Regions from separate parts of the Chryseobacterium wanjuense genome, predicted to be linked through region 1. Evidence: riboswitches for the same ligand, from Rfam matches in the RefSeq annotation. Region 1 holds a riboswitch; each other region holds the start of a gene.
The links. A riboswitch is a leader RNA that binds a small molecule or an ion and turns the genes downstream of it on or off. The one in region 1 is predicted to bind cobalamin.
Positions count from the first base shown of each region.

Region 2: another riboswitch for cobalamin. It lies ahead of metE (5-methyltetrahydropteroyltriglutamate--homocysteine S-methyltransferase); the one in region 1 lies ahead of BMX24_RS02580 (acyl-CoA thioesterase).
Region 3: another riboswitch for cobalamin. It lies ahead of BMX24_RS13085 (TonB-dependent receptor plug domain-containing protein); the one in region 1 lies ahead of BMX24_RS02580 (acyl-CoA thioesterase).
Region 4: another riboswitch for cobalamin. It lies ahead of BMX24_RS02080 (TonB-dependent receptor plug domain-containing protein); the one in region 1 lies ahead of BMX24_RS02580 (acyl-CoA thioesterase).

Region 1 covers NZ_FOIU01000001.1:562,126-565,289, reverse strand. Annotated here, with positions in the region: gene BMX24_RS02590 (endonuclease MutS2) at 1-448, shown strand, start outside; gene BMX24_RS02585 (hypothetical protein) at 729-1,529, shown strand; cobalamin riboswitch at 1,593-1,779, shown strand; gene BMX24_RS02580 (acyl-CoA thioesterase) at 1,888-2,271, shown strand; gene BMX24_RS02575 (HD domain-containing protein) at 2,577-3,164, opposite strand, start outside.
Region 2 covers NZ_FOIU01000001.1:1,179,677-1,182,840, reverse strand. Annotated here, with positions in the region: gene BMX24_RS05320 (hypothetical protein) at 1-58, shown strand, start outside; gene BMX24_RS05315 (hypothetical protein) at 166-588, shown strand; cobalamin riboswitch at 660-844, shown strand; gene metE (5-methyltetrahydropteroyltriglutamate--homocysteine S-methyltransferase) at 1,249-3,164, shown strand, end outside.
Region 3 covers NZ_FOIU01000002.1:287,430-290,593, forward strand. Annotated here, with positions in the region: gene BMX24_RS13085 (TonB-dependent receptor plug domain-containing protein) at 1-1,296, opposite strand, end outside; cobalamin riboswitch at 1,408-1,592, opposite strand; gene BMX24_RS13090 (SCO family protein) at 1,717-2,397, opposite strand; gene BMX24_RS13095 (YHS domain-containing protein) at 2,384-2,656, opposite strand; gene BMX24_RS13100 (hypothetical protein) at 2,868-3,164, opposite strand, start outside.
Region 4 covers NZ_FOIU01000001.1:456,455-459,618, reverse strand. Annotated here, with positions in the region: gene BMX24_RS02085 (cytidine deaminase) at 21-503, shown strand; gene BMX24_RS20955 (hypothetical protein) at 605-832, opposite strand; cobalamin riboswitch at 948-1,124, shown strand; gene BMX24_RS02080 (TonB-dependent receptor plug domain-containing protein) at 1,154-2,980, shown strand; gene BMX24_RS02075 (YncE family protein) at 2,994-3,164, shown strand, end outside.

The DNA.
Region 1 (3,164 bases):
GCAAAAGTTGTATAATTTTCAAAAACTTTACGAAGAAGAACATCGTAAACTGCAGTTTGGAAACAAAATTGAAACGTTCATCGACAGCTATACCAAAGGAAAATCGAGGAAAGATGTGGTGAAGGATTTTGTGAAGCTTTTGGAACAGGAAAAATTCAGGAAAATAGGAGCTGACAAAGATGAAAGTAAACGGCTTCAGGTGGTGAAAAGAAAAATCACCCAACAACTGAAGAAGGAAGATGTCATTGAAAAAATCGCCGAAACCAACGAAAAACTGGAAGAAAAGCGTAAAACAGACCGCGCTCTGTGGATGAAAGTCGGACAACGGGTTCGCATCACCGGAAGCACGAGTGTGGGAACGATCGAAAAGATCTCCAGAAATAAGGTGATTGTGAATTACGGAACGTTCAAGACGACGATTGATGCGGATGAATTGGAGAGAATTTAAATTTATATGGTTAGGCATATAAAATAATCTCTGAAATAGCCCATTTTGTCATTCTGGAAAATGTAAAGCTAACAGGTTTCAAAAACCTGTTAAGTTTGGATAATAAACAGATTAGTTGTCGATGTTAAGATAAAAAAGAGTGTCGTTGTGGCACTCTTTTTATTTAAATTTGAATTATGGTCAAAAGTTTCGAAATGTTTAAAAATTAAAGATTTAAAAGAATTGAAACAGTATTATTAAAAGTATTTAATTTATATATTTGAACTGTCAAAAAAATTTCATGATGATTTCCGTAAGCAAAGCGTTTTATTTATCTGTTTTCTGTCTTTTTTCTTTGGCTTTGATGAAAGGTCAGAATAAAGTTCCTTTCGGCGTTGTAAAAGCTGAGGAAGGATATGCCATGGTGCGTGTTCACAAAGAAGATTACCGAAAAATCATTGATAAGATCCGCATGAAAACAGGTGATGTTTTTGTTTATGTAAAGCCGGCTCCGGGAGAAACCGAATGGATCTGGATCAAATATCCTGAAAAAGACGACACCGAAAAACCTTTCGTAAGATACGACAGCATCACCAAAGAAGGAATGGTGAATAAAAACCGTGTTGTTTTTGTGGATCAGCTGCCGCATTTTACGCCTTCAAAATCTAAAAACGGGAAATCATTGATCTTCACGGACGATACCAATCCGAAAATTCCGGGAAATCAAAGAACAAAAGTCATTATCGATGTTTATCCTTCGTACGCCAAACTCAAAAAACAGGAGAAAGATGCGAACGGAAATATCATTAAAATTGATAAAGTAAAATCCTGGGGAGTCGGAACTGAGCTTCCAGAAGACTTAACCGAAATTAAATCCATCCGGGTACAGCAGCCGGGAAGAGGGTCTGTTTTTGTGAGGGACGCCATCAAAAATATGTTTATGCCCACGATGGATTTTAGCAATATCGGAGTGACGGCCATCGACAACGACCATATTTTCCTTTATATGATCAACGGTTCAGGTGCCAACCGTTATACCACGATCTGGACTATTAAGCAGGGAAAGGTCGAAAGTCAGATCATTTTCAAAAATCCGGAATAATTCGTTTATAATCATTATTTTTACATCGAAAAGTATTGAGCTTTTGGCTTCTTGCCTCTTGCTTAGTTCTTTTTAGAAACTGGTTTTGCTTAACTGCAGATTAAAAGGGAATCGTGTGAAAATCACGAACTGTCGCGCAACTGTAAGTAACTGAAGTCTTTATAAAGAATCCACTGTCTCGTATTACATAAGATGGGAAGGAAATAAAGATGTTACAAGTCAGGAGACCTGCCTTTTCTTTAAACAAAAAACTTTCGCGATTTGAAGTTTATTGATCTGATGGATGCTTCAGGGATTTTTGTCTCTGTTTTTCTGTAGTTTTAATAATATTTCATTTCGCATTAATTAATAATGAAATATGACTACAGAAGAAAGAATTACAGCATCGGAAACCAGAATCTTTAAAGCAGTTTTCCCCAATACAACCAATCATTACGATACGCTTTTCGGAGGTACGGCCATGCAGCTGATGGATGAAGTGGCATTCATTACCGCCACACGTTTTGCCAGAAAAAGAGTGGTGACCGTAAACAGTGATAAAATCGATTTCAAAAAGCCTATTCCCGCAGGAACGATCGTCGAGCTGATCGGGAAAGTAGCCCACGTCGGAACTACCAGTATGAAAGTAAATGTAGAAATCTACACCGAACAGATGTATTCTTACGAAAGGGAAAGAGCAATTGTCGGCGATTTTACTTTTGTGGCGATTGATGAATTCAAGAAACCAATTCAAGTATTATAAATAAAAGGCTCCGGCGGCCTTCGGCCGCCGGAGCTCAGTATTTTCAATGTTTTTTTAAGCGGTTTCGGCGGGCTTTGCCCGCCGAAACTTTTTATTTTTTTAATCGTTTTAATTTACAAGATTACCACTCATTTTGTCATGCTGTAAGCATTTAAACAAAGCAAAATTAGATTGTTGACGGAATAATAAGACGTCAAATTCATAGATTTTCGAAAAAATCTATCAAAAAAATTCCCGATACATTGTTCTTCATTACCTTATGAAAAACACTCAAATTAACGGGAGTGCTTCTTTCTTATTAAAATTTATTTCAACACCTTTTCCGTCTCCAAGTTTTTAACCATCAGCAACTGAAAAGCCTCTCCCAGTTCATCCGAAGCACGACTGATTGCATTTTCCAGCATATTTCTGATCTGCTTTTCCGTAACACCGGCTTCTGTCCAGCTTTTTCCGGAAGTGTGGGAGTTTAAGATAAAAGGCATGATTCTGTCGATGGAGCAGGCAAAAATTGCATCCGGAGTTTTCTCTTCTTCGAATTCCAGCCAAAGATCAAAGAATTCTGAGCGTAAAGGTTCGTCTAAAATTCCGAAAATATTTTGAGCAGAGATTTTTTCCCTTTCAAACTTTCCGACCATTGCCGCTTCGTCGAACAAAAAAGTATCTCCCGCTTCAATTTCAACAAGATCATGAATTGACAGCATTCTGATCACCCTCAACAAATCAATATCTGCTCTGTTTTTTGCGTATGGATAAAGGATTTGGGCTAAAATAATAATCTGCCACGAATGTTCCGCCGTATTTTCCCTTCTGGAATCATCTGCATTGTAATTTCTTCTCTGTACATTTTTTAAGGCATCAACTGCCAGAATAAAATCAATCTCCTTCTGTATCTT
Region 2 (3,164 bases), 620 kb from region 1:
TATTCCTTTTGACAGAATTGAATTAAACACTAATCTCACAAATACTTTTCACAAATAGTATCAATATTATCAGTTGTTGAGAGAATCTGGACTTTAGAGAAGGTAAAATCTGCGTATTTTAGAAATCCCGATTTGAATTTAGTTGAAATATGAAATTTCTTATAAATGATAGACATAAATCATCCTGAATCTGAATTTATCTTTCAGGCAGGAACATTCACAGATAGAATTAGGAATTATTGCAGGAAATATATTTTAGAAACATTTGAAGAAAGAAAAATCACTTTTCAGGATATGAAAATTGAAGGTTTGATATTACAGGAGTTCTCAGAAATCCATTTTAAAGAAAATTTTATTAGCATTTCTCTTTTAATTAATGATTTAAATACTGAAATTGAAAAATTAGAATCTATTAATATTATTAGCGAAGATGGAAATTGTACTGTTTGCAATACAAAACTTACAACTTTCGATACTTTAATCAAAGAAAAAGATTTTAGATTTATTACTATTTGCAAAAAGTGTCCTAGTGAAATTTATAACATTTTAAATAAACTTGATTGGCTAACAGGAGCGGCATTTATTTAATTTAAAATCCAAAATTTTAAAAACTCAAACAAATATTCCCTACATTTGCCCCGAAAACAGTTCTTTAACATACTTCATCAAACGGAAAAGGTTTTACATAACGTAGATTAATAGGGAATCGTGTGAGAATCACGAGCTGTCGCGCAACTGTAAGTAACATACCAAAAGTTTTTGTCCAAGAATATCCACTGTGCAAACGGGAAGGATGACAAAGACTGTTACAAGTCAGGAGACCTGCCTGTTCCGAATTGACAATGCTTTCGCGGTTTGAAGCTTTTTGGTCATACAGATGATACTTTTTGAACGTATTTTGGTTTAAAATTTTAATCTTAATTTTTTAAACGCAAAGATTTTTTTGTTATAGCTTCTTATTTTTAGAGAGCAAAGAATTGCGACTTTGTCGCTGATGAAGCTAATGTTTCTTATACGTCCGCTTCTTAAAATCAATGAATTGATTCTTCTTTGCCTTCTTGAATATTGAAGGGTTTTTAATTAAATTTTGCGTCAAAAAAATAAAAAATTTAAGCCAATCCTTTTATTAAAGGAAAAATTACGTCCTCATTGTATCTACTCTATTCCACAAAATTTCTTTCTACAACTGCATTGCGAAGCATCTGAAGAGCTTTTAAAATCATTGTTTAATTTAAAAGTTTTAAGAAAATGCAAACGCACATTCTTGGCTATCCGCGTATTGGTAGCAACAGAGAACTCAAAAAAGCCTGCGAGCAATATTGGACGGGCAAAATCGATGTAAACGACCTTTTGGAAGTAGGAAAAACCATCACTCAAAACAACTGGAAACTGCAGCAGGAAGTAGGAATCGATCTTATCCCCTGCAACGATTTTTCGTATTATGACCAGGTTTTGGACATGACTTTGACGGTTGGAGCCATTCCGGAACGTTATCAGGAAATCGCTTTCAAAAAATCTGAGACCGATCTTTATTTTGCGATGGCAAGAGGTTTCCAGAAAGAAGGTTTGGACATCACTGCGATGGAAATGACGAAATGGTTTGATACCAATTACCATTACATCGTTCCTGAATTTCAAAAAAATCAGGAGTTTACATTATTTTCCAATAAAATTATTAAAGAATTCATCAATGCAAAACAGGCGGGAATCAATGCAAAACCTGTAATTATTGGCTTGCTGACGTATTTATTATTAGGAAAAGAAAAAGAAGAAGGTTTTGATAAACTGGATTTAGCGCAAAATTTGCTGCCGGTTTATATTCAAATCTTGAAAGAGCTTGAAAATCATGGTGCGGAATATATTCAGTTTGATGAGCCGTTTTTAGCTTTAGATTTAAATGAAAAAGCGAAAGAAACGTATCAGTTTATTTATGCTGAAATCAGAAAGCAGTTTCCGAAACTTAAATTTATTGTGACGACTTATTTTGAAGGATTAAAAGACAATCTTTCACTGGCAACTTCCCTTCCGATCGATGTTTTGCATATTGATCTGGTTCGTTGTCCTGAACAATTGGATGAAGTTTTAAAAACTATTCCTGAAACATTGAGCCTTTCTTTAGGAATCGTCGACGGAAGAAATATCTGGAAAAACGACTTTCAAAAATCATTACATTTTATTGAAAAAGCAGTTCAAAGAATTGGTTCGGAGAGAATTTTCATTGCTCCGTCCTGTTCATTGCTGCACGCTCCTTTTGACCTGGATTCTGAGAAAAATGAAGACATTTTATCTCCTGAAATCAAGCAATGGATGGCTTTTGCGAAACAGAAAGTATATGAGATTGTTGATTTAAAAAAATTAGCTTCAGAAAATCCGGATTATAACGCGTTACAGGCTTTAGCAGAAAATAAAAAAGCAATTGAAAACCGTAAAACCTCAACATTAATTCACAATCAGGACGTAAAAAACCGTGTTGATGTAACAACTGAGGAAGATGCACAAAGAAACTCTCCATTTACGATAAGAAAACAAACGCAGCAGGAAGTATTGAAGCTTCCTTTATTTCCGACGACCACGATTGGTTCGTTTCCGCAGACTAAAGAGGTGAGAAACTGGCGGGCAAAATTCAAAAAAAGAGAACTGAATGCCGAACAATACGATACTTTATTGAAACAGGAAACCGAAAGAACGATTCGCTGGCAAGAAGAAATTGGGATCGATGTCTTGGTTCACGGAGAATTTGAGCGAAACGACATGGTGGAATATTTCGGGGAACAATTGGCTGGATTTGCATTTACACAAAACGGCTGGGTTCAAAGTTACGGAAGCCGCTGCGTGAAACCTCCTGTGATTTTCGGAGATGTTCACAGACCGAATCCGATGACGGTGTATTGGTCGAAATATGCGCAATCTTTAACTCAAAAATGGGTAAAAGGAATGTTGACGGGACCTGTAACGATTCTTCAATGGTCTTTTGTGCGGGATGATCAACCTCGTTCATTGACTTGTAAACAAATTGCACTAGCGATTCGTGATGAGGTGAATGATTTGGAAAAAGTGGGAATCAGAATCATCCAGATTGATGAACCTGCGATTCGTGAAGGTCTTCCGTTGAGAAAATCTGACTGGCAGAATTATCTGAAATGGGCGGTTGAAGCCTTTAGAAT
Region 3 (3,164 bases), on a different contig from region 1:
AGGTTTATAGCTAAGAAAAGCTGCGGGCGTCCATTCTGTTCTGTCAGGAGATTTTGAATTTTTTTCGACATCTTCTGAAACGAAAGTTCCTAAAACGCTTCCTAAAAATTTAATCCGTTTCCATTCATACGTCGTTGCAAAAGCAGCCAGTGTCGTGTATCGCGTCGGAAAAGAAAAATTAACCAAGTCTGCGTTCAGATTATTATATTGAAAATCTACACTCGCACTGATATCCCAATTCGGAGTGATGGAATACAAATTGGAGGAAGACACATACAGTTCTCTTTGTATATATTGATTCTGAATTTTTATGGACGAGACCGTATCAACATAATGGGTATAATCATAAGCAAACTTGGCTTTTAATTGAGTTTCCAGTTTTGGGAATATTTTTTTCTTAAAAGTTCCTTGTACGAAATAATTTTCATCGGCCTGTCTTTGACCTCTTCCGTCGAAACGGTTGTTCACGATCGCTGCAGGAATTCCACGATTTGATAAATATCCGTATCCTCTGACATTCCAGCTTCCATTATTGACTGTTCCGTTAAGGCTTGTTTCAAAACGTTTTGCATGAATATCAGAATCCATTCTTTTGGCAATTGTATCGTAAGCAATTTCTCCGTCGGGGTATTTTTTTGTGTAACGGTATTTGTAAACGCCATCACTCTGGATAAATTCTGAACTGAAGCTTGCTGAAATATTTTCCGAAATTTTCTGTTCTAAACGAAAAGACGGATTAAATAAATCAATGGAACTATTTTTAAATCTTACAACGAGATTTGTTTTTCTGTTTCCTTTAAAAATTGGAATTTTTGGTTGTAAATAAATAGAACCCGACGAACCAAAATCTTTTGCAGGTTGAAAAATTTCACTTTTTTGACCATTGTAGAGAGAAATTTCCTCCAGATCATCCAAAGAATATCTTCCCAAGTCCACGACTCCATTCTGGGCATTCCCGATTTGAATTCCATCATAAAAAACACCAACATGCTGACTTCCCATACTTCGGATATTGATTGTTTTTAAGCCGCCAATTCCGCCATAATCTTTAATCTGGACTCCCGAAAAATACCTCAACGCATCAGCAACCGACTGACTGTTGAGCCGTTCCAGCTCTTCACCCGACAACACCTGTGCAGGAAGAATTTCTTTAAAATTTTTCTTCTGAATATTGACAGGAATGATTGTATGTTCCTTAAGACTGTCCTTAGATTGTGAAAATATAAGCTGAGCAGCCAACACAAAAACTGTGATAGCCACCTTATGAAGTTGAGATGTAAAAAATTTTGTCACCATTAGCTCATTAAGAATAATGATGACGCTAATGGATATAAGAATACAACGACAAAGCACAGCCGTAAACTGCACAGAATCATTGATGTCCTAAGCTTTATTCCACGAAAGCGTCAAACGTTAAATCTTCTGGCAGGTCTTCTGACTTACTCCGTTTTTGAAATCCTTCCCATTAAAAACAGTGGATATAATCTTCAAAAACTTTTTTTGTGGAGCTTACAGCAGCGGGTCTGTTCCGGATTTTCACCGGATTCCCTTTTAAGCGCTTTTTATGGCTCACCAGATTTCGGCAAAGATAGAAAATAATTAAGAATAAATGATGGAAGGATAATTATTTTGGTAGAGAGCTGGAAATCAGGATTTTGAAATTACAAGCGAAAAGCAAAGAACTTCAAGCTTCCATCATCCAGCTTCCTACCTAATTTATTTTAATAATTTTTTGATGTCTTCAATTAATATTTCTCTGTCAGGATGGTATTTTCCGGTCAGTTTTGGAGATTTTCCTTCCTGATCTTCATAATTCAATCCAGAGTAATACAGAATCGGCATATTGTCTTTGTTGTATCTGCAACGGATGTTTCCGTCTTTGTCAACAAGGGCGATCATTCCGCTGTGGTTGAGACTTTCGCCTTCATCTTCTTTATCGCCAACATAGATATTAAACTGATCTGCAATTTTTCCGATATAATCTCTGTTTCCTGTCAGAAAATGCCAGTTTGGAGACTTAGCGCCGATTTTTTTAGCATGTTCTTTTAATAATTGCGGTGTGTCATTTTTAGGGTCAATGCTGATGGAAATAATGCCAAAATCCGGACTGTTGATTTCATCTTCGATCGCCCTCATATTGGTATTCATCACAGGACAAATCGTCGGGCATCTGCTGAAGAAAAACTCGACCAGATAGACTTTTCCGAGCATATCTTTATTGGTGATTTTTTTGTTGTTTTGATCGGTCAGTTCAAAATCCGGAACTTTCATGACGGTGTACAAATTCTTTTTAAAATATCCCATTCCGACACCGATTCCGACGAAAAGCAAAGCGATAATCACAATGGGAATGATCACTTTACTCTTTGTATTGTTGGTTTTTTTATTTTTGGACATATTTTTCAGGATTTTTTTTGAATTCATCTTTACAACCAGCACTGCAAAAACCGTAAGTTTTATTTTTATACACCGCTGTGTCTTTCATATCCGGTTCCGTCGGCATATGGCAGATCGGATCTTCTGCGTTGGCAAATTTTATTTTTTTTGTATTTGATTTTGAAGATGTATTTTTTTTATGCTTTACTTTAGGAGTTTCCTGAGCACAGGCCATTAATGATATAGACAGAAATGCTGTCAAAATGATTTTAGATTTCATTTTAGTTTAAATTGAAATTAATGATAGTATTGAATGAAATTGATTGACTTTTTTAAACTAATTTAATATTGAAATCATTTTAAACGTAAGGTTCGCAAAGTTTTTCGAAAACTTCATATTTATACGTTCGCAAGGGCGTTAACACTCAGCAATTGATAGCAAAGGTTATTTCAATATTAAATTCAACTAAAAAATTAGTTTAAAATAAAAATTAAGCTAAAGGTGGATGAAATATTCGGGAAGAATATTCTGAAGTATGAAAATTGATATAAGCCGAATTTGGATTTTTTATTGGAATATCAAACTGGTTTTTATCTGAAAATGAAAGGATTTCGTTGGATAAAAAGACGTCCAGTCCAGAAATTTTTATCGTTTGAGAATTGTTGGATTGTTTTTCTGTTTTTGCCAATTCTTTTTCGACGTAACATTTCCCTTTACATGTTGATTGTGGAATATTTCTGTTTTCACAAAGGTTTTTTACAATGTAATCATAATTAATCGCATAATT
Region 4 (3,164 bases), 110 kb from region 1:
CTTTTTTTAATTCACAATATATGAAAAAAGAAACTCAAATCAGTTACGAATATTTTAAGAATAGCAGTGAACTGAACGATATAGAAAGAAAATTGTTCGAAAGAGCAAAACAAGCCCGCGAAAATGCATACGCTCCCTATTCACAGTTTTTGGTAGGATGTGCCATTTTGCTTGAAAACGGAGAAATCTACTCCGGAAACAACCAAGAAAACGCAGCTTTTCCATCCGGGCTTTGTGCAGAAAGAACAACATTATTCTGGGTTGCCGCCAATTTTCCGAATGTAAAAATTAAAAAGATTTTTGTAGTGGGTGGCCCGAAAGAATTTCATGAGAAAAACCCTCCGATTCCGCCTTGTGGAGCCTGCAGACAAAGCTTAATTGAGTATGAAACAAAGCAAAATGAAAATATCGATCTCTATTTTTCGAGTATGAATGAAGAGGTGGTAAAAGTGCATTCTATTAAGGATTTGCTGCCGTTTTATTTTGATGCGACGTTTTTGTAGGATGGAATTTTTAGTTTAAATAAAACAATTTTATTTCAGTAACATCAACTTTGTCATCCTGAAAGGATCTAAGCACTAATTTTTTAAGATGTTTTCTAACACTATGTTGAGATCCTTTCAGGATGACAAACTTCGTGTGGAGTTCCTATTTTTCTGGAGATTGCTTTACTTCGACAGGCTCGCTCAGTACAGGCTGATTTCCCTCCTTGCAATGACATAAAGAAATGGATAACTGCAACCCTAGCCCCGATAGGAACGGCATCCTTTTGGGTTGCGGGCGGAGCATGAACTGAAAGTTTACGAACGTAGTTCAGGAGCCCGTAACCCAAAAGATATAGTGGATAGCGGGAAAAAGCTTCTTATTATCCTGAGTACAAAATGACCGAAGAATTTCAACTTTTCTGTTAATATTTTTCTCGTTTTTGCATTTTTGACGAATAAGTTTATCTTTGCAAAAATTTTGGTTTCCAATCATTTGGAATGAAAAGGGAATTGGGCGAAAATCCCAAACTGTCCCCGCAACTGTAAATCGCAACTGAAATTTCTACGAAAAACCACTGTGAAAACGGGAAGGTGTAGAAAAGCGAAAGTCAGGAGACCTGCCAAAATTATAACTAAATACATTGCTTTCGGAGGAAAAGTAAAATAGAATGGATATAAAAAGATCTTTAGTACTGCTTTTTTCGTCTTACGGTTGTTTTCTTTTTGCACAAGAGAAGACGATAGATACCGTTTACATCTTTGATAATCAAATGAATAAGGTGAAACTTTTTCATAAAGTCAATACCATTACCCCAAAAGACATCGAGAAAAATACCACCAACCTTTCGGAACTTTTACGTTTTCAATCCCAGGTTTATATTAAAGAAAATGGTCGTGGAGCTGTTTCTTCGCCTTCATTCAGAGGGACAAGCGCGGGACATACTGCTTTTGTGTGGAACGGAATTAATATCAATTCTAATTTTCTGGGACAGGGAGATGTGAATAATATTCCGCTTTTCGGATATGATCAGCTCGAGGTAAAAGCCGGCGGAGGAAGCGTGCAATACGGAAGCTCGGCCATCGGAGGAAGCATTCACCTGAATAATAACCTTGATTTTAACAAAGATTTTGGAGCTGCACTCTATTCTGAAGTCGCTTCTTTTGACACTTATAATAATTTTGCGAAGGCTTCATTTAGCAATGATAAATTCAGTTTTAAAGTTTCGGGAAATTATTTTATCAGCCAGAACGATTATGAAGTTCGGGAGAAGGAGTACATCAACAGAAACGGAAGATATTACAATACCTCGGTGAATGTAGGAGCTTCTTATAAAATTGCTCCCCATCAAACAATTTCGTGGCAAAACCAAATTTTTGACGGCTCACAATACTACCCGATTTTTGTAGAAAACGGAAATAAAACCAAATATAAAGCCCAGACTTTAAGAAGTTTATTGGCTTGGGACATCCATAAATCCAAGCTTTCCAACAGTCTGAAAGCGGCTTATACAGAAGATAATTTCCAGTATTTCGGAGATATTGACAAACCTAAAGAAAGCGGTGCGGAAGGAAAGAATTATATTTTTAAAAATGATTTTAATTATTTCATCACCCCAAAAATCAATGTCAATGTGATCGGAGAATTTCAGGTGAATAAAGGAGAAGGATATCAGTCGGGAATAGGAGATATCAGCAGAAACATGGGATCTGTAGCCGGTTTGGTGAGATATTTTGCGACTCAGGATCTTCGTTTTGAAGCTGGAGTGAAAAAAGATTTTGTGGAAGACATCAGCTCTCCCCTTCTATACTCTTTTTCAGGAAAATGGAATGCCATGAAATGGTATAACATAGGAATGAGCGTTTCCAGAAACTTGAGAATCCCTTCCTTTAATGATCTTTATTGGGAAAAAGGAGGAAATCCTGACCTGCTTCCGGAAACTTCAACCAATTTGGATATGGATCATGAATTCAGTTTTGGTGATTTTAAAATTACTTTAAGTCCGTATTACATGGATGTCAAAAACTACATCAACTGGCTTCCGACACCTTACGGATACTGGGCTGCATTCAACACTTACAAAGCTGAAATTTACGGTCTGGAATCTCAGGTTACTTTTAATAAAAACTTTGGAAAACACGGTTTCAGGCTGAACGCCGGGTATACCTATTCAAAATCGATCAATAAAGACACGGGAATGCAGATGGTGTATGTTCCTATTCATAAAGCGTTCGGGAATATCGATTATCAGTATAATTTCCTGAGAGTGTATGTTCAGGGGCTTTTCAACGGTCTTACGTACACGACAACAGACGAAAAAAGAGCGGATGCGATAGATCCATATTTCGTTTTGAATACTGGCATTTCTGCTACCCTTCTTAAAAAATATACTTTAGGATTTAAAGTAAATAATATTACAAACACAGTCTATCAAACGGTTTCCTATTATCCGATGCCGAAAAGAAACTACAGTGTTTATGCAACAATTAATTTTTAAACTAAAAAATATTATGAAAATAAACAGACTTTTGACACTTGTATTTGCATCTGCATTACTTTTCAATGTTTCGTGTAGTGATGATGATAATGTAACGGAAGAAATGTACTACGGAAACGGATTCCTGGTTGCGAATGAAGGAAATTTCGGGAAGCCGAATGCTGAAGTGACGTATGTAAGTTCG